DNA from 3 places in the Peribacillus sp. RS7 genome. Region 2 is predicted to be linked to each of the others. Evidence: riboswitches for the same ligand, from Rfam matches in the RefSeq annotation. Region 2 holds a riboswitch; each other region holds the start of a gene.
What was found. A riboswitch is a leader RNA that binds a small molecule or an ion and turns the genes downstream of it on or off. The one in region 2 is predicted to bind S-adenosylmethionine.
Positions count from the first base shown of each region.

Region 1: linked by a shared signal. The riboswitch ahead of metK (methionine adenosyltransferase) and the one ahead of ACDZ29_RS24735 (YezD family protein) in region 2 are both predicted to bind S-adenosylmethionine.
Region 3: linked by a shared signal. The riboswitch ahead of ACDZ29_RS21625 (Na+/H+ antiporter NhaC family protein) and the one ahead of ACDZ29_RS24735 (YezD family protein) in region 2 are both predicted to bind S-adenosylmethionine.

Region 1 is NZ_CP168135.1:1,409,946-1,417,087, forward strand. It holds gene ACDZ29_RS07225 (TIGR01212 family radical SAM protein) at 1-631, shown strand, start outside; gene ACDZ29_RS07230 (class I SAM-dependent methyltransferase) at 628-1,200, shown strand; gene ACDZ29_RS07235 (lysophospholipase) at 1,474-2,277, opposite strand; gene ACDZ29_RS07240 (gamma carbonic anhydrase family protein) at 2,488-3,006, shown strand; gene ACDZ29_RS07245 (hypothetical protein) at 3,444-3,629, opposite strand; gene metK (methionine adenosyltransferase) at 3,725-4,918, opposite strand; SAM riboswitch class I at 5,082-5,245, opposite strand; gene pckA (phosphoenolpyruvate carboxykinase (ATP)) at 5,662-7,142, shown strand, end outside.
Region 2 is NZ_CP168135.1:4,981,474-4,988,615, reverse strand. It holds gene ACDZ29_RS24765 (PLP-dependent aminotransferase family protein) at 1-307, opposite strand, end outside; gene pdxS (pyridoxal 5'-phosphate synthase lyase subunit PdxS) at 441-1,328, shown strand; gene pdxT (pyridoxal 5'-phosphate synthase glutaminase subunit PdxT) at 1,330-1,929, shown strand; partial or broken gene ACDZ29_RS24750 (SDR family NAD(P)-dependent oxidoreductase) at 2,098-2,843, shown strand; gene ACDZ29_RS24745 (TetR/AcrR family transcriptional regulator) at 3,017-3,604, shown strand; gene ssuE (NADPH-dependent FMN reductase) at 3,812-4,345, shown strand; SAM riboswitch class I at 4,619-4,727, shown strand; gene ACDZ29_RS24735 (YezD family protein) at 4,899-5,042, shown strand; gene ACDZ29_RS24730 (phosphoadenylyl-sulfate reductase) at 5,228-5,932, shown strand; gene sat (sulfate adenylyltransferase) at 5,985-7,133, shown strand.
Region 3 is NZ_CP168135.1:4,325,605-4,332,746, forward strand. It holds gene hutG (formimidoylglutamase) at 1-243, shown strand, start outside; gene ACDZ29_RS21615 (hypothetical protein) at 537-692, shown strand; gene ACDZ29_RS21620 (SOS response-associated peptidase) at 753-1,424, shown strand; SAM riboswitch class I at 1,760-1,868, shown strand; gene ACDZ29_RS21625 (Na+/H+ antiporter NhaC family protein) at 2,042-3,358, shown strand; gene ACDZ29_RS21630 (chromate transporter) at 3,558-4,031, opposite strand; gene ACDZ29_RS21635 (chromate transporter) at 4,188-4,817, opposite strand; gene ACDZ29_RS21640 (LysR family transcriptional regulator) at 5,062-5,940, shown strand; gene ACDZ29_RS21645 (hypothetical protein) at 6,065-6,190, shown strand; gene ACDZ29_RS21650 (alkyl/aryl-sulfatase) at 6,934-7,142, shown strand, end outside.

The sequences.
Region 1 (7,142 bases), 2.0 Mb from region 2:
TCGCGAGAAATATGAAAGTGTATTGACCCAGGAAGGTGTCGTCGGACTCTCCATCGCGACACGACCGGATTGCCTCCCAGATGATGTAGTCGAGTATTTAGCGGAATTGAACGAGCGCACTTACCTATGGGTGGAACTCGGTCTCCAGACGGTTCATGAAAAGACCGCGACGATGATCAATCGTGCCCATGACTTCAATTGCTACAAAGAGGGTGTCGATAAACTGCGTAAACACGGCATCCGCGTATGCTCCCATATCATCAATGGTCTTCCTCAGGAAGATTACGAAATGATGATGGAAACAGCCCGGGAAGTCGCCAAACTCGATGTGCAGGGCATAAAGATCCATTTACTTCATCTATTAAAAGGGACACCAATGGTCAAACAATATGAAAAAGGCCTACTTGAGTTTCTCGACCGTGACGATTATGTCAGCCTGGTATGTGACCAGTTGGAAATTATCCCTCCAGAAATGATCGTTCACCGCATTACGGGTGACGGTCCGATCGATTTGATGATCGGACCAATGTGGAGCGTCAATAAATGGGATGTCTTGAATGCCATTGACGCCGAATTGAAACGCCGCAACAGCTGGCAGGGGAAAAATCATCAGACGGAGGTACAAACATGAAGCTTGATCGAATTTTGCCATTCGCCAGGATTCTGCTTGAAAAGGCGGTTCAGCCTGGAGATATAAGCATTGATGGCACGATGGGCAACGGTTTTGATACGGTCTTTCTTGCAGGACTTACAGGTGAAAACGGACATGTCTATAGTTTTGACATTCAGAAAGAAGCCCTCCAAACCACAGCGGCGAAACTGAAGGCCGAGAATTTACAAGCGCACTGCACCCTCATTCACGATGGGCATGAACAATTGAGCAAATACATCAGGCAAGAACATTCCGGAAAGATCACAGGTGCCATATTCAACCTAGGCTACCTTCCTGGCGGAGACAAATCAATCATCACCCAAGCAGATACCACGATATCGGCCATTGAACAGCTGTTCGAGATGCTGGCACCAGAAGGCATCATCATCCTCGTCATTTACCATGGACATCCAGGGGGATCTGAAGAACGGGATGCATTGATGGATTATGTACGGGACTTTCCTCAACAGAAAGCGCATATCCTGAAATACGGTTTCATCAACCAAGCCAACAATCCGCCATTCATCTTGGCGATTGAAAAGAGATGATCTCGCATGACACCGTTCTTTAGTAACGGTGTTTTTGCATTAGACATTCGTTTAAGCCTCCACTCGAAGGGTGCATGGAACAAAATAAGAAAACGACGCGTTTAGACCTATTCGCCAATATCCTCCACATTATAAAAAGATACTTGTTATGTATTCCGTGCACCGGTCATCAAGACGAACGAATTGCTTACAAACACAGGTTAATCCAAATAAAAAAGCTGCCAAAGATCTCACTTCAGCAGCTTTTTCATTATATCCCGCAGTATGTACCGATCAAACGACATACCCTAATATCTTTAAACGATTTTCAACAAAACTCAGTGCATATTGAAATACATCATCACGCTCTGGCTCGTTGAAGATTTCATGATAAAGCTTCGGCCATTCCTTATATTGCTTTTCACTGGCCAAGTTATAATTAAACCACTCACGAACCGCCTTCTTATTCACGATTTTGTCATCTCCGCCCTGCATGACCAAAAGCGGTACATCCTGAATTTCGGGAATCTCTTCAAAAGCATCCTTCATAGCCTGTGCAAGCTCGCGATACCAACGAATCGAAACTTTTGTGATATATAGGGTATCGTTTCTATCGGATTCACGAACTTCAGAGCTTCTCGTTGCCATTTCAGGTGTCAATCCGGAATCTACCCTGAACTTAGGCATCACGATGTTCAAACCATGAGAGAGGGCTGTCATGAGCTTCGGCGGCTTCGTCATGAGGCCTAAGCATGGTGAAGATAGAATCACCCCTGCAATGTCCCATTCCTCTTCCTGAAGAAGGCGTATCGAGATCAAACCGCCCATGCTGTGACCAAGTAAAAACACCGGCAGCGAATATTCGTAGGCATCTTCTATCCAGCTTTTCACTTCATCTAAATATTCATCAAAGGAATCGATATGTCCCCGGTAGGCGCGTGTTGTCATTCCCTGCCCAGGAAGGTCGCCCATGACCACATGGTATCCGGCTGAAAGCCACATTTGTGTAACCCACTTATAACGGCCGTGATGCTCCATAGCCCCATGAATGATGACAATGACGCCTTTTGCGTCTCCTTCTGTCTCCCATTTCCACATTCGAAATCCCCCTTTCACTTTTCACTTGTTGTATACGATCCATGATAGTTAAAATAATATATATAAATTATAACCATATTCGTGATTTTCGACAAAAAAGAAATCTAACAAGTTGTACATTGGTATTATAAATAGCCAAGTGTATTTGCATACGGTATATTAAAATAATACATAAAAACATTAACTTCGGAAAGGAAATGATTGAAAATGATTATTTATCCGTTTAAAGGCAAAGAACCTGAAATCGCTGAAAGCGCTTATATTGCTGAAAATGCTGTCGTCACAGGTGATGTGAAAATTGGTGACGAATCATCAATTTGGTTCAATTCCGTCATTCGCGGTGATGTATCCCCAACCATCATAGGGAAAAAAGTCAGTATACAGGATAATAGCGTCCTGCACCAAAGCCCAAATAATCCATTGATCATCGAGGATGAAGTGACCATCGGCCATCAGGTCATTTTACATAGCTGCAAAATCCGTAAAGGAGCTTTGATCGGCATGGGATCGATTGTGCTTGATGCAGCGGAAATCGGCGAAGGGGCATTTATCGGTGCCGGCAGTCTCGTTCCCCAAGGTAAAGTAATTCCACCGAACATGTTGGCATTCGGACGCCCAGCTAAAGTCATTCGCGAAATCAACGAAGAAGATCGCCAGGATATGGAACGAATCGTACGCGAATATGCCGAAAAAGGACAATACTATAAAACGGCAGAACGAATAAAATAAACTAACGAGTCTTTGCTCCTAACTCACGAGTAAACGTTCCTAACTCACGAATATTTGCTCCTAACTCGCGAGTATTTGCTCCTAACTCACGAGTATTTGCTCTAATTCGCGAGTAAATACTCCTAACTCACGAGTATTTGCTCCTAACTCACGAGTATTTGCTCCTAACTCACGAGTATTTGCTCCAATTTCACGAGTAAACGTTCCTACCTCACGAGTAAATGCACATAACTCGCGTAAATACTCCTAACTCACGAGTATTTGCTCCTAACTCACGAGTAAACGCACATAACTCGCGAGTATTTGCTCCAATTCACGAGTAAATGCTCCTAACTCACGAGTAAATGCTAAATTCGCGAGTAAATACTCCTAACTCACGAGTAAACGTACATAACTGGCGAGTATTTGCTTCCATTTCACGAGTAAACGTTCCTAACTCACGAGTATTTGCTCCTTACTCGCGAGTATTTGCTCCAATTCACGAGTATTTGCTCTAATTCGCGAGTAAATACTCCTAACTCACGAGTATTTGCTCCTAACTCACGAGTAAATGCTAATTTCACGAGTAAACGCATATAACACGCGATTAAATGCTCCAATTCACGAGAAAGCTCCAAACTCAAGAGTAACTATCGATTTCTTGAATTATTCCCCCTGAAGGCAAAATTAATCCATAAAAAAAGGTGCCCCGCTGTTGCGGGACACCTTTTTTTATGGATTATGCTTGTGCTTTTAATGTTTCTGCTTTATCCGTGCGTTCCCATGGAAGATCGACATCTGTACGGCCAAAATGTCCGTATGCAGCTGTTTGTTTGTAGATTGGGCGACGAAGATCAAGCATTTTGATGATACCAGCTGGACGAAGGTCGAAGTTTGCACGAACTAGGTCAACTAGGACTTCTTCGCTAACTGTACCAGTTCCGAATGTATCAATCGAGATCGATACAGGCTCTGCCACACCAATTGCGTATGCCAATTGAACTTCCGCTTTGTCAGCAAGGCCAGCGGCAACGATGTTTTTCGCAACGTAACGCGCTGCATATGCCGCAGAACGGTCAACTTTAGTAGCATCCTTACCAGAGAATGCACCACCGCCGTGACGAGCGTATCCGCCGTACGTATCAACGATGATTTTACGTCCAGTAAGACCAGCATCCCCTTGAGGTCCGCCAATTACGAAACGGCCGGTCGGGTTGATGAAGTACTTAGTTTGAGCATCGATCAATTCAGCTGGAACAACTGCTTTAATCACATGTTCTTTTATATCGGCTTGAATTTGTTCAAGCGTAATTTCTGCATCATGCTGTGTAGAGATAACGATCGTATCTACACGTACAGGACGGTTATTCTCATCATACTCCACAGTTACCTGTGTTTTACCATCAGGGCGTAAGTAAGCAAGAGTTTCATCTTTACGAACTTTAGCCAAGCGGAATGAAAGTTTATGTGCCAATGAAATCGGAAGTGGCATAAGCTCTTCTGTTTCATTACAAGCAAATCCGAACATAAGACCTTGGTCCCCTGCACCGATTGCATCGATTTCTTCCTCTGACATGTTTCCTTCACGAGCTTCCAATGCTTTATCGACGCCAGCTGCGATATCGGCAGACTGCTCATCAATGGAACTCAATACAGCACAAGTTTCAGCATCGAAACCATATTTCGCACGTGTGTAGCCAATTCCTGCAATGGTATCACGAACGATACGCGGAATATCCACGTAAGCGGATGTTGTAATTTCACCAGCAACAAGCACAAGACCTGTTGTTACACTTGTTTCACACGCAACACGTGCATTTGCATCCTTAGCAAGGATAGCATCTAAAATGGAATCTGAAATCTGATCACAAATTTTGTCCGGATGGCCCTCTGTAACAGATTCAGAAGTAAATAGACGTTTCTTTGACATCATATTTCCTCCTTGGAAGTTAGTATGTTGTAGGCATAAGCCTGATTTTTTACGGAACTCGTTTCCCTCATTAGTTTCAACTATAGACACAGAATTACTTATAAATACACAAAAACCTTCCCTGGCAAATGAGGAAAGGTTTAAAATTCTGTCTTCTATCCTTTCACTCTTATCGTTCAAGGGTTTTTTACCTTGCTCAGGTTAGCACCATCACCACTATTCCTTGAAGAACCATCGCTTTATTTTCGGCGATCGATCTTGGAGTCAAGTTCAATATGGCAGGTTGCTGGGTTTCAAAGGGCCTGTCCCTCCACCAACTCGGGATAAGAGAATCCGTACAATTTAAGATAATATCGTATCAGGTTGGAACTTGTCAATGTTTTTCTAAAAAGAACATATCCGCCCACTTGAAAAAATGGGTTGTTTCAGCGTCTTCAAAGGGTTTCCAAGGCAGAAGGCGAATAGAAATGTTGAAAATTGCCATTAATAATAGAAAATAAAGCATACTAACAGGAATGGCCAATTAGAAATATGTTGCTTAATTACTTCCTATTTAAAATAAAATTTTCACTCCATGTAAGTATATGCAATTGTATTGACTCGGTTCCTGCGCCTTAATAAGGAAAATTGATTAACGAAACCAGTTGAAAATAATCACAAATTAAAAGAAATAGTATAGACTATTTAAATGAATGTGTTATACTAATTGTAATATAAAAACTTAAACAAAGGAAGGTACCTCATATATGAATTCTGTAGATGTTTCTAATGAGTTACACCAGTTATTAACAGGAAACAATGTTCAAACTCAACTTTCAGTTCCTCAATTGGTCGAAAAAGTATTAAGCAGAAATGAAGGCGTACTAACATCAACTGGTGCAGTAAAAGCTGAAACCGGCAAGTATACTGGTCGTTCACCTAAAGATAAATATATCGTGGAAGAAGCATCCGTTAAGGATAAAGTCGATTGGGGTTCAGTGAACCAGCCAATTTCTGAAGATGTTTTCAATAAACTATATAATAAAGTAGTTGACTACCTAAAAGCAAAAGAAGAGATTTTCGTTTTCAAAGGTTTCGCTGGTGCAGACGAATCATCACGTCTTCCCATCCGAGTTGTTAATGAATATGCTTGGCATAATCTTTTTGCCCATACTTTGTTCATCCGTCCGAACGAAGAGGAATTAAGAGGTCACGAAGCTGAATTCACAATTCTTTCGGCACCTAATTTCAAAGCAGACCCAGAAGTGGACGGGACTTCATCCGAAACTTTCATCATCGTTTCATTTGAACGCCGTACCATCCTGATCGGCGGAACGGAATATGCAGGAGAAATGAAAAAATCGATCTTCTCGATCATGAACTACTTACTTCCAGAGGCTGGAATCCTTCCAATGCATTGCTCTGCTAACGTAGGACGTGAAGGAGACGTCGCTTTATTCTTCGGACTGTCTGGAACAGGTAAAACAACTTTATCCGCAGACACTAGCCGTAAACTGATTGGCGATGACGAGCACGGCTGGTCTTCTAACGGCGTATTCAACATCGAAGGTGGCTGCTATGCGAAAACGATCAACCTTTCACGTGAAAAAGAACCACAAATTTTCGATGCGATCCGCTTCGGTGCCGTATTGGAAAATGTAGTTGTGGATCCGGATACACGTGAAGCGGACTATGATGATAGTTCATTGACTGAAAACACCCGTGCTGCATACCAAATGCAAGCGATCGATAACATCGTGAACCCAAGTATTGCAGGACACCCAAATACAATCATTTTCTTAACAGCTGATGCTTCAGGCGTTCTGCCTCCAATCAGCAAGCTTTCCAAAGAACAGGCAATGTTCCATTTCCTAAGTGGTTACACTAGTAAATTGGCTGGTACTGAAAGAGGGGTAACTTCACCGGAAGCTACATTCTCCACTTGCTTCGGTTCACCGTTCTTACCGCTTCCCGCTCAACGCTATGCTGAGATGCTTGGTGATAAAATTGACGAGCACAATGCAAAGGTATACCTTGTCAACACTGGGTGGACTGGCGGAGCATACGGAACCGGAAGCCGTATGAAACTTGCTTACACTCGTGCGATGGTACAAGCGGCACTTGAAGGTGAATTAGCGAACATCGAAACGATCAAAGATGAAATCTTCGGTTTGGATATCCCGCTTCATGTTCCTGGAGTTCCTGACGAAGTGCTTCAACCAATCAAGACTTGGGCAGATCCTGCGGC
Region 2 (7,142 bases):
CCTCATTATCATTAATTTGTTCCAAGGAAACTTGGTCGGTTTGCGTATACTCTAAATCCTCGAATGTTTGAATATAGTACCCTTTTCTTGGTATGACTTCAACGTATCCTTCAGCAGTTAATTGTTCATATGCTGTCTCGACAGTATTTTGACTAATCTGAAGGAACTCTGCCAATTTACGTTTGGAAGGCAGTTTTGTGCCATAAAGAAGACGGCCATCAATGATTTCTTTTTTAATATGTGAATATAATTGTTCATACAAAGGTACTTCACTAAATCGATTTAAATCACAAGTTAGCATATTCATATTGTTTCCGCCTTTTAGATAAAATTATACTGACCCCATTAAATTAATTAAAACTGACACTTTCAATACGGTCAACTATTTTTTATACTAAACACAACAAATCTAAAAAATGCAAATATTAGGGGGAAGAGAAATGGAAAAATTATTAGGAACTGACACAGTAAAAAGAGGAATGGCACAAATGCAAAAGGGTGGCGTAATTATGGACGTCATAAATGCAGAACAAGCAAAAATTGCTGAAGCATCAGGTGCTGTCGCTGTCATGGCATTGGAGAGGGTTCCTTCAGACATCCGTGCGGCTGGCGGGGTAGCAAGAATGGCAGATCCGCGAATTGTCGAGGAAGTAATGAATGCAGTATCCATCCCGGTCATGGCTAAAGCAAGGATTGGCCATATTGTTGAATCAAGGATCCTGGAATCCATGGGAGTGGATTATATCGATGAAAGTGAAGTGCTGACGCCTGCTGATGAAGAATATCATATATTAAAAAGTGATTTCACAGTTCCTTTCGTTTGTGGCTGCCGTGATTTAGGCGAAGCTTCACGCCGTATTGGAGAAGGAGCATCGATGCTTCGTACAAAAGGAGAACCAGGTACAGGTAATATCGTGGAAGCTGTGCGTCATATGAGAAAGGTACAGTCCCAAATTCGTAAAGTGAGCATCATGAGTGATGATGAATTAATGACGGAAGCAAAAAATATTGGTGCCCCTTATGAAATTTTAAGAGAAATCAAACGGACGGGTAAATTGCCTGTAGTTAACTTTGCAGCTGGCGGAATTGCCACTCCAGCAGATGCAGCACTGATGATGGAATTGGGAGCAGATGGCGTATTCGTGGGGTCCGGTATTTTTAAATCGGAGAATCCAGAAAAATTCGCATCGGCAATCGTTCAAGCGACTACATATTTCACAGATTATGAATTGATAGGCCGGTTGTCAAAAGAGTTGGGCAGTGCAATGAAAGGAATCGATATTTCCAAACTAGCTCCAGCAGAACGTATGCAGGAACGTGGATGGTAATATGATAACTATCGGTGTTTTGGGATTACAGGGTGCAGTTGAAGAACACTTGAACCAAATCAATGCTGCCGGTGAACAAGCAATACTTGTTAAAAAACCGGAACAGCTGCAAGAAATCGATGGCTTAATCATTCCAGGCGGAGAAAGCACCACGATGAGAAAGCTAATGGATCGTTATGGATTCAAGGAACCAATCAAAACTTTCTTCGAACATAAAAAACCTATTTTCGGTACTTGTGCGGGGATGGTATTGGCGGCCAACGAATTGACTGGTGATGAGAAGGCCTATCTTGAACTAATGGACATTTCCGTGAAAAGGAACGGATTTGGACGTCAACGGGATAGTTTCGAGGCTGAATTATCAATTAAAGGAATGGAAGAACCTTTTAAGGCCGTTTTCATCCGAGCTCCATTTGCGGATGGAATTGGAGAAGATGTAGAGATATTGGCTGTTTATGAAGAGAATGTTGTCGCTGCGAGACAAGAAAATGTCCTTGTCAGTGCGTTTCATCCAGAATTAACGGGGGATGATCGTTTCATGCAACTTTTCATTGAAATGGTTAAGACATCCATAAGTAAAGTCGAATTGAAAACCTGTTAAACAAATGAAGCTGTCCTTTTATTAGGACAGCTTTTCTTTCTAATGCACTAAAAGCTAAAAGGGTATGATTAAATAACATATTGCTTGAAATTACTATTTTATACTTATATAACAAATAAGTAAGTAATTACTCACTTATTTGTTATGAGCTTTGAAAGGGGTATGTATATGACAGCAAGAGTTGCAGTTATTACAGGAGGAGCAAGCGGAATTGGCCGAGCGACATGCTTGAAATTCGCAGCCAAAGGGGACAAGGTCGTTGTTGCGGATTTTAATGAAGAAATGGGACGGGAAACTTTGAACGGATAACGGCGGATGGTGGAGAGGGCATTTTTGTTAAAACGGATGTTTCCAATCATGAAGATGTTGAAGCGTTAATCAAAAAAGCGGTCGAAGCATACGGTAGGATCGATATCATGTTTAATAATGCCGGCATTGGTGCTGGAGGGATGATCCTCAATCAAGATATGGACGGGTACTTCAAAACGATTGGAGTGAACCAGCACGGAGTGGCCTTCGGCATCATGGCAGCAGGCAGGAAAATGTAGGAACTGGGTATCATGGGTGTCATTATAAATACCGCCTCTGTGTTTGGCTACTTAGCTTCCCATGGGACTTTTGCCTATCAGGCGTCCAAAGGAGCTGTTAGAATGATGACACAGACAGCAGCTTTGGAATTGGGTGCTTATGGAATACGCGTAGTAGGCATTGCACCAGGCGGTGTTGATACTCCAATCATACAAGGCTATAAAGATATGGGAATCATCGATAAATTGAATGCAAGTCAAATGCGCGGTAAATTAATTAAGCCAGAAGCCATTGCAAATGCTGTCTATTTATTATCCTTGGAAGAAGCGGATGCAATCAATGGAAGTGTAGTCATGGTCGATGATGGCTATGCATCTTTTAAATGATTATCTGAAAAAGAAAACATCGTTCAAATTAGCCGATGTTTTCTATATACGATATATGGGAATATTGATTTCTAATAGATCGAAGGTAATATTGACCGATTGGTACCATCGGGATATCATGTAAAATAGATTGGTGAAACCAGTCTTATCTTTATAAAAGAAGGTTGATATTTTTGAAAAAAGGGCAGCAAACCAAAGAACGAATCATAAATGTAGCCCGGACTCTTTTTGCGACAAAAGGGTTTGACATGACAAGAACGAATGAAATTGCCTCTGCATGCAATGTTTCCGAAGCTACTATTTACAAATACTTTGAAAGCAAAAAAGATTTGCTTCTGGCTACAATTACTCCTAATGAAAAAGAGGAGGCTGAAGATGGGACAAACCATCTGTCAACTGATGATCTTGTGGAAAATCACGTTTGCACCATGATAAAAAACGTTCTTGAAAATAAAGAACAGTTTTCGATATTATTTCGGGAAACACAATTCGATCAAGATATTTCAAAGCAATATGTTGATCAAATTTTCAAGCCGAATGTCAAGCATATTGAAATACAGAAGAGAATAGATAGCGGAGAGATACAATATATTTCTGATATTATCCTTTTTAATGTGGGGATCATTTCTTTCACATTGGCATTATCTACACATTATGAGATTCATCAACAGAAAAAGGAACCATATTTTACTTCTGAACGAATTAAGAGCATTGCACAACTTTTGGTATATGGTATTCATGGAAAACAAAATCATACATAATGAAACGGTCAAATTAAAAGGCTGAGCATCAAGCCGCAAATATGACCGTGTTTTTTTGAATGGTAAGCAATCATTACTTGTGAAATTAATAAACCGGAGTGTAAGATTTGACTTATATTTTTCAGACTATTACGATAACTGCATGCTGCAACAAATTCATTACGAGGATTTTTATTCTAAAACCATGTAATATGGGAGGGGATTTATATGAGCGATATCGTAATTTTATCAGGAAGTCCAGCGATTCCATCAAGAACGGACATTTCACTAAAACATATTCAATCATTAGTCGAAAACCAAGGATTTACCACAGCTTATTACTCAATTACGGATTTCTCAGCAGATGATTTATTCCAAGGGAAATATAATAGCGAAGATATCTTAAAGCTTTCGGAGAAAATACAAGCAGCCAGAGGAATCATCATTGGTTCACCGGTATATAAGGCTTCTTATACAGGGGTATTAAAAGCCTTGATTGATTTGCTGCCAGAAGGAGCTTTTAAGGGGAAGCCAGTGCTGCCCATTATGATTGGCGGAAGTAACAGGCATTTATTGGCGATTGATTATGCGCTTAAACCATTAATTTCAATATTAAAAGGCGAGCCGTTGCAGGGCATATATTTTGTGGATAAGGAAATAGATAAACAGAATTCAGAAAACCCGATCAATGACTTGAATTTAGTTGATCGCGTTCAGAGTCAGGTTCAAGAATTTATAGAAGCGATTCAGTTAAGAAATTAATAAGTAATCGACTTCAATAAAAGGAATGGAATTCAAGTAATTACTTTTTCAATGAATGACAGGCATCAATAATAGCTTAATAATGAAAATAGACTCATTTTTTGGAGACTTTATCTAAAAAGACGAGTCTATTTTCATATTTAAATGAACATAAAATCATGAATGGAATAGTGTGTATAAAAATAACAGTTCCTCCATAATATTAAACCAAGTTATTTTATAAGAAAACTCCATTGACAAGGATTAAATATATGTTAATATTTAAAATAATAAAACTTATCCAGAGCGACGGAGGGAATTGGCCCTTTGAAGTCCAGCAACCTGCATGATGGATGCAAGGTGCTACCTCCAACAAAATGTTGATCATTTTGGAAGATAAGGTAAAGAATATTTACCTTGAAATCTTTCCATCATGGAAAGATTTTTATTTTTCGCAAAATTCTTTGGGAAACCATAACAATTTAAGGTTGTTTGGAATTATATAAATTTAATAAATTCATTTAATCAGCGGTGAAATAATATATTCGCGGATTTTCTTAAAGGAGGAACAGGTTTGGATAAAGAGAATCAGCTTGAAGAAATATTTGAACGACTTCAAGAAATGCTTAATTCAATGAAGTATGGATCGATTACACTTATTGTCCAAGATGGTAAAATCATTCAAATGGAAAGAAATGAAAAACTAAGAATTAAATAAGGTATCTGCTGACTAGAAAAACTAGAGGCGGGTTTAACTGATATAAAGAGAGTATTGGTTAGATTCGTCTCTTTTTCCTAGGGTCATTTAAACTGGGGAAGATTATAACGGGCATTGATCAAAAGTAACTCTAACCAGCGACATACAGCAAGTTCTTAGAGGGGGCTACAAAGTTGGCTGCATTAATAAACTATGAAAATTTCAACACCGGGGATTTACCTGTATTTCCTGAAGATAGTGAGACAAAAGGTGCTTTGGAAGTACTGCAATGGGCGAATGACCATTATGGAAACAAACTGATATATGCGTGTAGTTTCGGTATAGAAGGCATCGTGCTTACGGATTTATTGGCGAAGGTCAATCCCTCGGCAAAAATAGTTTTCCTTGATACAGATGTTCATTTTGAGGAAACTTACCAATTGATCGATCAAGTGAAAAAGCGATATCCAAATCTTTCAATCGAAATGAAGAAACCAGCATTGACGCTTGAAGAACAGGCAGCGGAACATGGGGATGAATTATGGCTTAGCGATTCCAATAAGTGCTGTAACATCCGTAAAATCACTCCGCTTACAGATGTGCTTTCAACGGCAACAGCCTGGCTTTCGGGACTACGGAGGGAGCAATCTGAAACAAGGGCTCTGACAGAGTATATCAATAAGGATAATAAGTTCAAGTCAGTAAAAATATGTCCACTCATACATTGGACATGGAAAGATGTTTGGCGTTATGCCCACAAAAATGGACTTCCATATAATATCCTGCATGATAATGGATATCCAAGCATTGGTTGTAAAACATGTACGGCACCTGCCTTCAATGCAGATGATTTACGCTCAGGCCGTTGGCAAGGAGCCCAAAAAACGGAATGCGGATTGCATTTATCTTAAATAAATAGAAATTATAGGCTTAAATAAATAGAAACCATAGGGGGAAATTAGCATGACAATCAGTTTACCGCACGGAGGAACACTAATCGATCTTTGGGAACCAAAATATGATTTTAGTAAAATAACAAAGTCAATTGAAATTGACGAAATAGCTTTAAGTGATCTTGAATTGATAGGCACTGGTGCCTACAGCCCGATCAAAGGTTTCTTTACTAAAAGTGACTATGAGACAGTTGTCAAGGATATGAGGCTTAGCAGCGGCCATGTATGGAGCATCCCGATTACGCTGCCTTTGAACGTTGAAGTTGCAGAAACTCTTACTATAGGTGAAGAGGTAAAGCTGACTCATGAAGGTGAAACATACGGAGTTCTCTCCGTTTCCGATATTTTCACTCCCGATAAACAATTGGAAGCGACATTAGTATATCAAACGGATGATGAGAAGCATCCTGGTGTTAAAAATTTATATAACCGCGGGGATGTATATGTCGGCGGAGAAATAAAGTTAGTCAAGAGAATAGAGCGTCCGCTATTTCAAGCAAATTATCTGGACCCAGTTGAGACAAGGAAAGCTTTTGCTGAAAAAGGCTGGGAAACGGTTGTCGGATTCCAAACGAGGAACCCTGTTCACCGTGCACACGAATATATTCAAAAGACAGCATTGGAGATTGTCGACGGCTTATTTTTAAATCCTCTTGTAGGTGCCACTAAATCCGATGACATTCCGGCAGATGTCCGAATGGAAAGCTATAAAGTGTTGCTTGAAAAATATTATCCCAAGGATCGCGTCTCACTTGCAGTTTTCCCTGCTGCCATGCGTTATGCAGGACCAAGAGAAGCGATTTTCCATGCGATGGTCCGTAAAAATTATGGTTGCACCCATTTTATCGTCGGACGTGATCATGCGGGTGTGGGTGATTATTATGGCACATATGATGCTCAAAAAATCTTTGGGAATTTTAACGCAGATGAGTTAGGGATCACGCTATTATTCTTTGAACATAGTTTTTACTGTAAAGAATGTGGCAATATGGCTTCCGCTAAAACTTGTCCGCATGGCAAGGAAGACCATGTCATCCTGTCTGGAACGAAGGTAAGGGAAATGTTGCGTAATGGAGAAATTCCTCCAGCTACCTTTAGCCGTAAAGAAGTCATCGAGGTGTTGATCGAAGGTCTTAAAAAGAATGAAGTTTATAACTGATAGGACATA
Region 3 (7,142 bases), 660 kb from region 2:
GACTTCATTATTCTTACATTATGTACGGACGTTATTGATTCAGCCTACGCACCTGGGGTAAGTGCACCCTCTCCGTTTGGACTTAATCCGAAATTGGTCCGTGCGATTATTAGGCATGTCGTATCAAATGAAAAGATCCTCTCCTTTGATATCTCGGAAGTGAATCCTTCTTTGGACGAAAATAATAAAACGGTTACATTGGCAGCACATTTAATAAATGAGGTTTTGCTGAATTTTAAATAATATATGGACATGGATTATGGGTATCTCCCACGCAATAACAAGAGGCATTCCTCATCGACCTTTTTGCTATCCGATTATCATTATCAGTAAAAATTTGTTGAAGTGAAAAACCTTTTGACCAGACTGTCTGTGATCATTCATGGACAGTCTTTTTTATGTATATGTAAATAGCGGTGAACTTTTATATAGACTCATCATTAGTGGATTAACTACGACTCTACTAAAGGTCAATAATGATACTTGTGGGTTTTTGGTTTATAATAACAACCATCTAGCCTAATGAGGGGGATCCTATGAATGAATATAATGTAACGGTTAGGAATGGCAGTACCTTAATTTTGTCAGAAATCATTAAAGCTGAAGATGAGAGGGAAGTCCTGGGCACACTTTTGATTTCCAGCGAATTATTTAATCAACCATTTACCGACATCAGGATTTTAGAACGCTGATTTGTACCTGCCCGTCCCATTTGTTACACTGTAATAAATCCTAAAACGGTAGGCGATATTATGTGCGGACGTTTCACGCTTTTCACGGACATTGAAGAAATAAAAGAACGGTTTAATATTCAAGGACCTTTTGATGAAGAATACCAATTCAGCTACAATATTGCACCTTCCCACTCCGTGCTATCCGTCATTAATGACGGGGCAAGGAATCGACTTGGATATCTTCGGTGGGGACTCATTCCTTTCTGGGCAAAAGATGAAAAACTGGGCTACAAAATGATCAATGCCAGAGCGGAAACCATTGCTGAGAAGGCAAGCTTCAAGAATGCGTATAAGAAGAAACGATGCTTGATAATCGCTGATTCATTTTATGAGTGGAAGAAGGAACCCGGGCGAAAAATACCCATGCGAATAAAGCTTAAAAATCATGCGCCATTTGGAATGGCCGGTCTCTGGGAATCCTGGAAATCTCCAGAAGGAATCAACATCTATTCGTGCTCAGTTATAACAACCGTTCCTAATGAGCTAATGACCAGCATTCATGACCGCATGCCTGTCATCCTTAAACCTGAAGATGAAAAAGATTGGTTGAATCCATCCATTAATGATCCTGCCTTTCTGCAGCAGTATTTAAAATCATTCGATTCTGAACAAATGGAAGCATTTGAGGTATCGACTGATGTGAATTCAACTAAAAATAATTCACCAAACCTAATACAACAAATTTGCTAAGAGGTCCTTAGACCTCTTTTTATTTTAGTTCCGTCCCGACAAATGACATTATTCGAGATTTCATCCAAATATCACAATTAACCCAAAAACCTTATTTACTGTACATGTAAAAGTCCGTTTATAATATTAAGGTCCACACTTGAAATGCTTTTAAACTAAACCTTGCGAAAATACATAAAATGCTGTACTCTTATATTTGCTTTTCAATAAGGCTTTCGATGTCACTTTCCGAGAGTGGACAGAGGTAAACTTGGAGCGGTTATAGCAATTTACCAGCCTGCTTCTTTTCTCTTGGACACCGGTGCATTTGATAATATCATTATATAATTTAAATCTTCTTATCAAGAGAGACGGAGGGACTGGCCCGAAGATGTCTCGGCAGCAGACTTTAATAGGAGTGCTGTGCCAAATCCAGCAGGCTGATTTTTGCCTGAAAGATAAGGAGGGCGTTTTTTATAAATTAAAAGACCTCTTCTTGTTGTGTTTAATGGAAGAGGTCTTTTTTATGCTGAAAGTATTTTTAGCTATAGCTTCCATGAAGGTGTTATTTACGAAAAATGTTAGAAGAATAAGTGCTGTGACACATGTCATGGGAAAAATAAAAAGAGGTGTTCATCATGAGTGCAAACAATAAAGGGAATCCGTGGGCATTGGTCCCATTTGTCGTTTTTTTAATTTTATTTATAGGGTCCGGAATCATTACTAAAGATTTTTATTCTTTTCCGGTGATTGTAGCGATTTCAATTGCATCGGCAGCTGCATTGGCAATGAATCGGAAAGAGACACTCAATCATAAGGTTGATATCTTCTGTAAAGGTGCCGGGGACGCCAATATTATGTTAATGGTTATCATTTTCCTTTTGGCAGGCGCTTTTGCCGAAGTTGCAAATGGCATGGGGGCAGTTGAATCTACGGTGAATCTTGCCTTAGCGGTTTTTCCGCAAAATCTATTAATGGTAGGGATTTTCATCATCGCTTGCTTTATCTCTCTATCCATGGGGACGAGCATGGGAACGATTGTAGCACTAGCACCTATTGGGGTGGGAATTAGTGAGCAAACCGATATTTCGCTTGCTTTTTCAATGGCGGCCGTTATTGGTGGTGCGATGTTTGGGGATAACCTTTCCTTCATTTCAGATACGACAATCGCTGCAGTTCGTACGCAGGGAACGAAAATGAAGGATAAGTTCAAAGTGAATTTTTTCATTGTTTTACCTGCGGCCATCATCACATGTGTCATCCTTGGAGTTTTAACAATGGGTGAACAAGCTGCCATCGCTCAACATTCTTATAATTGGGTGAAGATCCTTCCATATCTTTGTGTATTGATCACTGCATTGGCAGGTGTAAATGTGTTCCTGGTCCTATCCATCGGAATCGTATTTGCCGGAATTATCGGCTTGGCGGATGGAAGTTATCAACCGTTGGGTGTCATTCAAAAAATCGGAGAAGGGATGGCGGGAATGTATGAAATCTCTTTCCTGGCCATTTTAATCGCAGGCATGGTAGCTGTAATCAAGCATAATGGAGGTATCGATTATCTTCTCCACCTCGTGACCCGAAACAGCAAAACTAAAAAAGGGGCTGAATTCAGCATTGCCGGGCTTGTTGGTTTGACGAACCTTTCCACGGCAAATAACACGATATCAATTATCATTGCCGGGCCACTTGCCAAAAATATTGCTGAAAAGTATGGGATTGATCTGCGTAAATCGGCGAGCTTGCTTGATGTTTTTGCATGCTGCATTCAGGGGTTAATTCCATATGGGGCACAACTGCTTGTTGCAGCTGGGGTAGCACATATTTCTCCGATAAGCATCTTGCCGTATTCATATTACCCAATACTAATTGGCCTTTGTGGAGTCATAGCCATCTTGATTGGTTATCCGCGATTTCAGCCGGTAGATAATGAAACGAAGAAACGTACTTCTTAATAATGAGAATAAGCATGAAAATAAACCTTGAATCATTAGATTCAGGGTTTTACTTTGTAAGGTGTATGGAAACATTGGTAAAAAATAATTAAAAAGAGCGATGTCACCTCGCTCTTCCATCAGTTTAAGTGTTATCAATGTTTAAGAATTCCGATTCATATTGATTAACCCAACGCATAATGGTTGTGTGAGCTAGTCGTTATGAATAGAGGACAACACCAACTAAACCAGAAAGAATAATGACATAGGCTGGGTGCCAGCGTAATTTCAATAGGGCAAATAACGATAATCCAAAAACGAGTAATAAGCTTATCGTATGCCAAGAAAAGTTCAGGGCTATCAAATGATTGGAAAGTGCAAAGCTGATAGCTGCAAAGAGGATTAAACTAGTGACAACGGGTCTTAATCCATAAAACATCGATTGAATAACTGGATAATGATTCAATTTGCTGAAGAAGGTGGCTATAACGGTTACGAGTATAATGGCTGGAAGCAAGATTCCGAGAACGGATGATATGGCTCCTGCTAATCCAGCAGTCGAATAGCCTACGAGAATGGCACTATTGGTGGTGATAGGCCCGGGAGACATGCCGGAAATAGCGATTACATCGGTAAATTGTTGCGTCGTCATCCACCCATGCTGTAAGACTTCCGATTCTATTACAGGAATCATGGCGTATCCGCCTCCAAACGATACAAAGCCGATAATAAAGAAGGTGCTAAACAACTCCCACAATTCCATTATTATACATCACACACTTTCTTGAAAATTAGTTAGACCGTTTATTCCTATAACCTTCAGAAAAATAACTGTGATCTTTCATGGAACCTATATGCCAGCACCCATGAAGTATTCGAAATCGTTTTCTTCTATTTTCTTTTCTTTTCGGTCCATCTTGACATCGAAACCTAATTTCCTCTTAATAGAGATGGTCACAATACCTGTTATAGCCCCTGCTAATATAACCAAAACAGGGTGAACGAAGAAAAGGACTGGGATTCCAACTATCAAAATACAGAAAGTTGATTTGTCAACAATAGCCGTTTTTCCTATCTTGATAGCCGCATAAGCGATGATGGCCACTATCGAAGCTCTAATCGATATGAATGCGGATTCTATCTTCGGATTATCGTGAATGAAAAAATACAAAATGCCGAGGATTAGAACAATTAAACATGTAGGTAATGAAACACCAATCATGGCTGCCATTGCGCCCTTCATTCCGGCAATTCGATGGCCGATAAAGGTGGCGGAGTTAATGGCGACAGCTCCCGGTACGGATTGAGATAAAGCAAAAACATCCGTAACTTCTTCGTTTGTCAGCCATTTTCTTTTCTCCACTACTTCTTTTTCGATTAAGGGGATCATCGCAAACCCGCCTCCGAATGTCACAGGTGCCATTTTAAAAAAGGTCCAAAATAATTGGAACAGTGTTTTCCATTGTCCTTTCATTGACATCCTCACTTCCTTTGCTGCTCTGTTTAATTCTTATCATTAACATATCAAAGAAAAAGGACTGGGTAAATTGCAACAAAATCATCGGGTATAACAAAACGTTATACCCAGAAGCTTTATCCGTTTTATATAGAATTTCATTAATGCCCACCTAATCAGGGGAAATAGCGGTGTTTTCTTATTTCACCATTTAGCTATATGATGCTATCATTTTATTAAACCATTAAAAGACAAGGAGGTCGGTTTCTTGAAAATAGAAAATCTAAGAATGTTTTGTTTAGTGGTGGATGAAGGAAGTATAAGCCAGGCAGCGAGGTTAAGCTTCTTATCTCAACCCGCGGCAACAAGACAGATTCATCAATTGGAAAATTTTTATAACACTTTGTTATTCGACCGTGAGGAAGGGAGGCTAAGAGTGACGGAAGCAGGAAAGTTGTTATACCCTTTTGCAAAAGCTATTGTAAATGACTTTAACCATTCAAAAGTAGTGATTCAGCAATCAACGGGCGAGTACAATGCTAACCTCATAGTAGGTGCATCCTTGACAATCGGCGAGTATTTGTTGCCGAGCTTGCTTGGGAAATTCAAAAAACAACAGCCTGAAATAAAAGTGACATTAACGATAAAAAATACCCCCCGGGTTCTGGAGGATTTATCAAACGATGTCATTGATTTGGCCTTGGTGGAAGGACTTGTGGAAAACACCGATTTTATTGTAGACAAGTTCGCCGAAGACGAATTGATATTGGTTTGTCCATTTGACCACCCATGGAAAGACAGAAAAGAAATCCAGCTAGAGGAATTGGGAAATGAAAGGATGATATGGCGTGAATCCATATCAGGGACACGACTTATCGTAGAAAACATGTTAAGGGAGCATGGGGTTTTAGAAAAAATAGAAAGCTACATGGAGATTGGTAGTACTCAAGCGATAAAAAGTGCGGTTGAGGCTGGACTTGGAATCAGCATTTTGCCAAGGTTGACAGTTGCCAGGGAATTGGAACAAGGTTTTTTGCGGGAAGTGGGTATTTCCAGAATAGATATAACAAGAAATCTGTGGCTGGTCAGGAAAAACAAGCGTTTTAATAAAATAGGGGTGTCTAATTTTGTGGATTTTCTTCGATAGTGAATGAATTACGTCACCTCTCATCGTTTGGTTACATTTAAAGTGAAATTTTTGGCAGGTGACAAAGTGTTCAAATAATTTTTGAAAAAAGTTTATTGGCAGCGTTTTCATGGTTTTGGTTACGATGTGGCTGGGACTATGGAGGTCAGGTTACGTTACTAGAATCGCAGAGATGAAATTGGGATATAGCGTATTGAAAACAGGCATGGTCTTGGCTTCCATCACGATTTTCATGCCCCTACCTGGATAACCATCGCTCAAAGCATGGCAAAAGGCTGTGCCTATACTTTTTTAATGACTAGCCTTAAGGTTTTAATGTAGTTACTTCCTGGCCGATCAGGATTAATGACGAGCCAAAGCGCATCGTTTATGAATATAGCAGGGAGGCCTTTTATCACTGGTGTGCTTGACAATCGCATACGAAAACGTATCACTTGGTTTTGTGTATTCCTTCTTTATTGCCGCAGGCTTTCTTTTAATTTTTAGAATTGAGTTCTCAATCTTCGTTAAACCAGCTTAAAGGTTCGAATTAGTAGATGCAAAAGCAAAGACTTCTACAATATAAAAAGTTAGAGGTTTTTACATTGGATAAAGGTTCTTCTCAATAGAGAGGGGCATTTTTGCATTTGGATATACAGCTTACGCACCTTTATATGAAATGTATAACAAAATGGGGCATTACATATTTTCTATAGAAAAAACTATCTCATAATGTCTTTATGTTCAAAATATACCGGAAATTAAGTATGCATGAATGCTTTTTAGCTTCCGAGCCATAGCTAAAAAACGAATTGTATTAATGGATACAAGTGGATTTTATATAAATAAAATTGAAGTTACCATGAAAAATAGTAAATTTACTTAATGACAAATCAATTATAAAATAAAGTTACATTATTCTAAATATTTAAAAAATAGAAAGACTACCGTTTCAATATAAAGAAGAAATTACAACTTTGATATCTAAAAACTCAAATGGGAAAGGGGTATGGAATGTCCAATAAATCTTTTATTAAAGGAATTGTTTCCGTTCCATTTGTTTTTGTTTTACTAGTAGGACCTTCTGTTACAAATGCTGCGCCCGATATGCCAATGCCGGCAACACATTCAACAATTTCAGCAAATAAGGCTGTTTATAAACAGTTGGATTTTACAGATAAGGAAGATTTCGAAAATGCACATAAGGGATTTATTGCACCTTT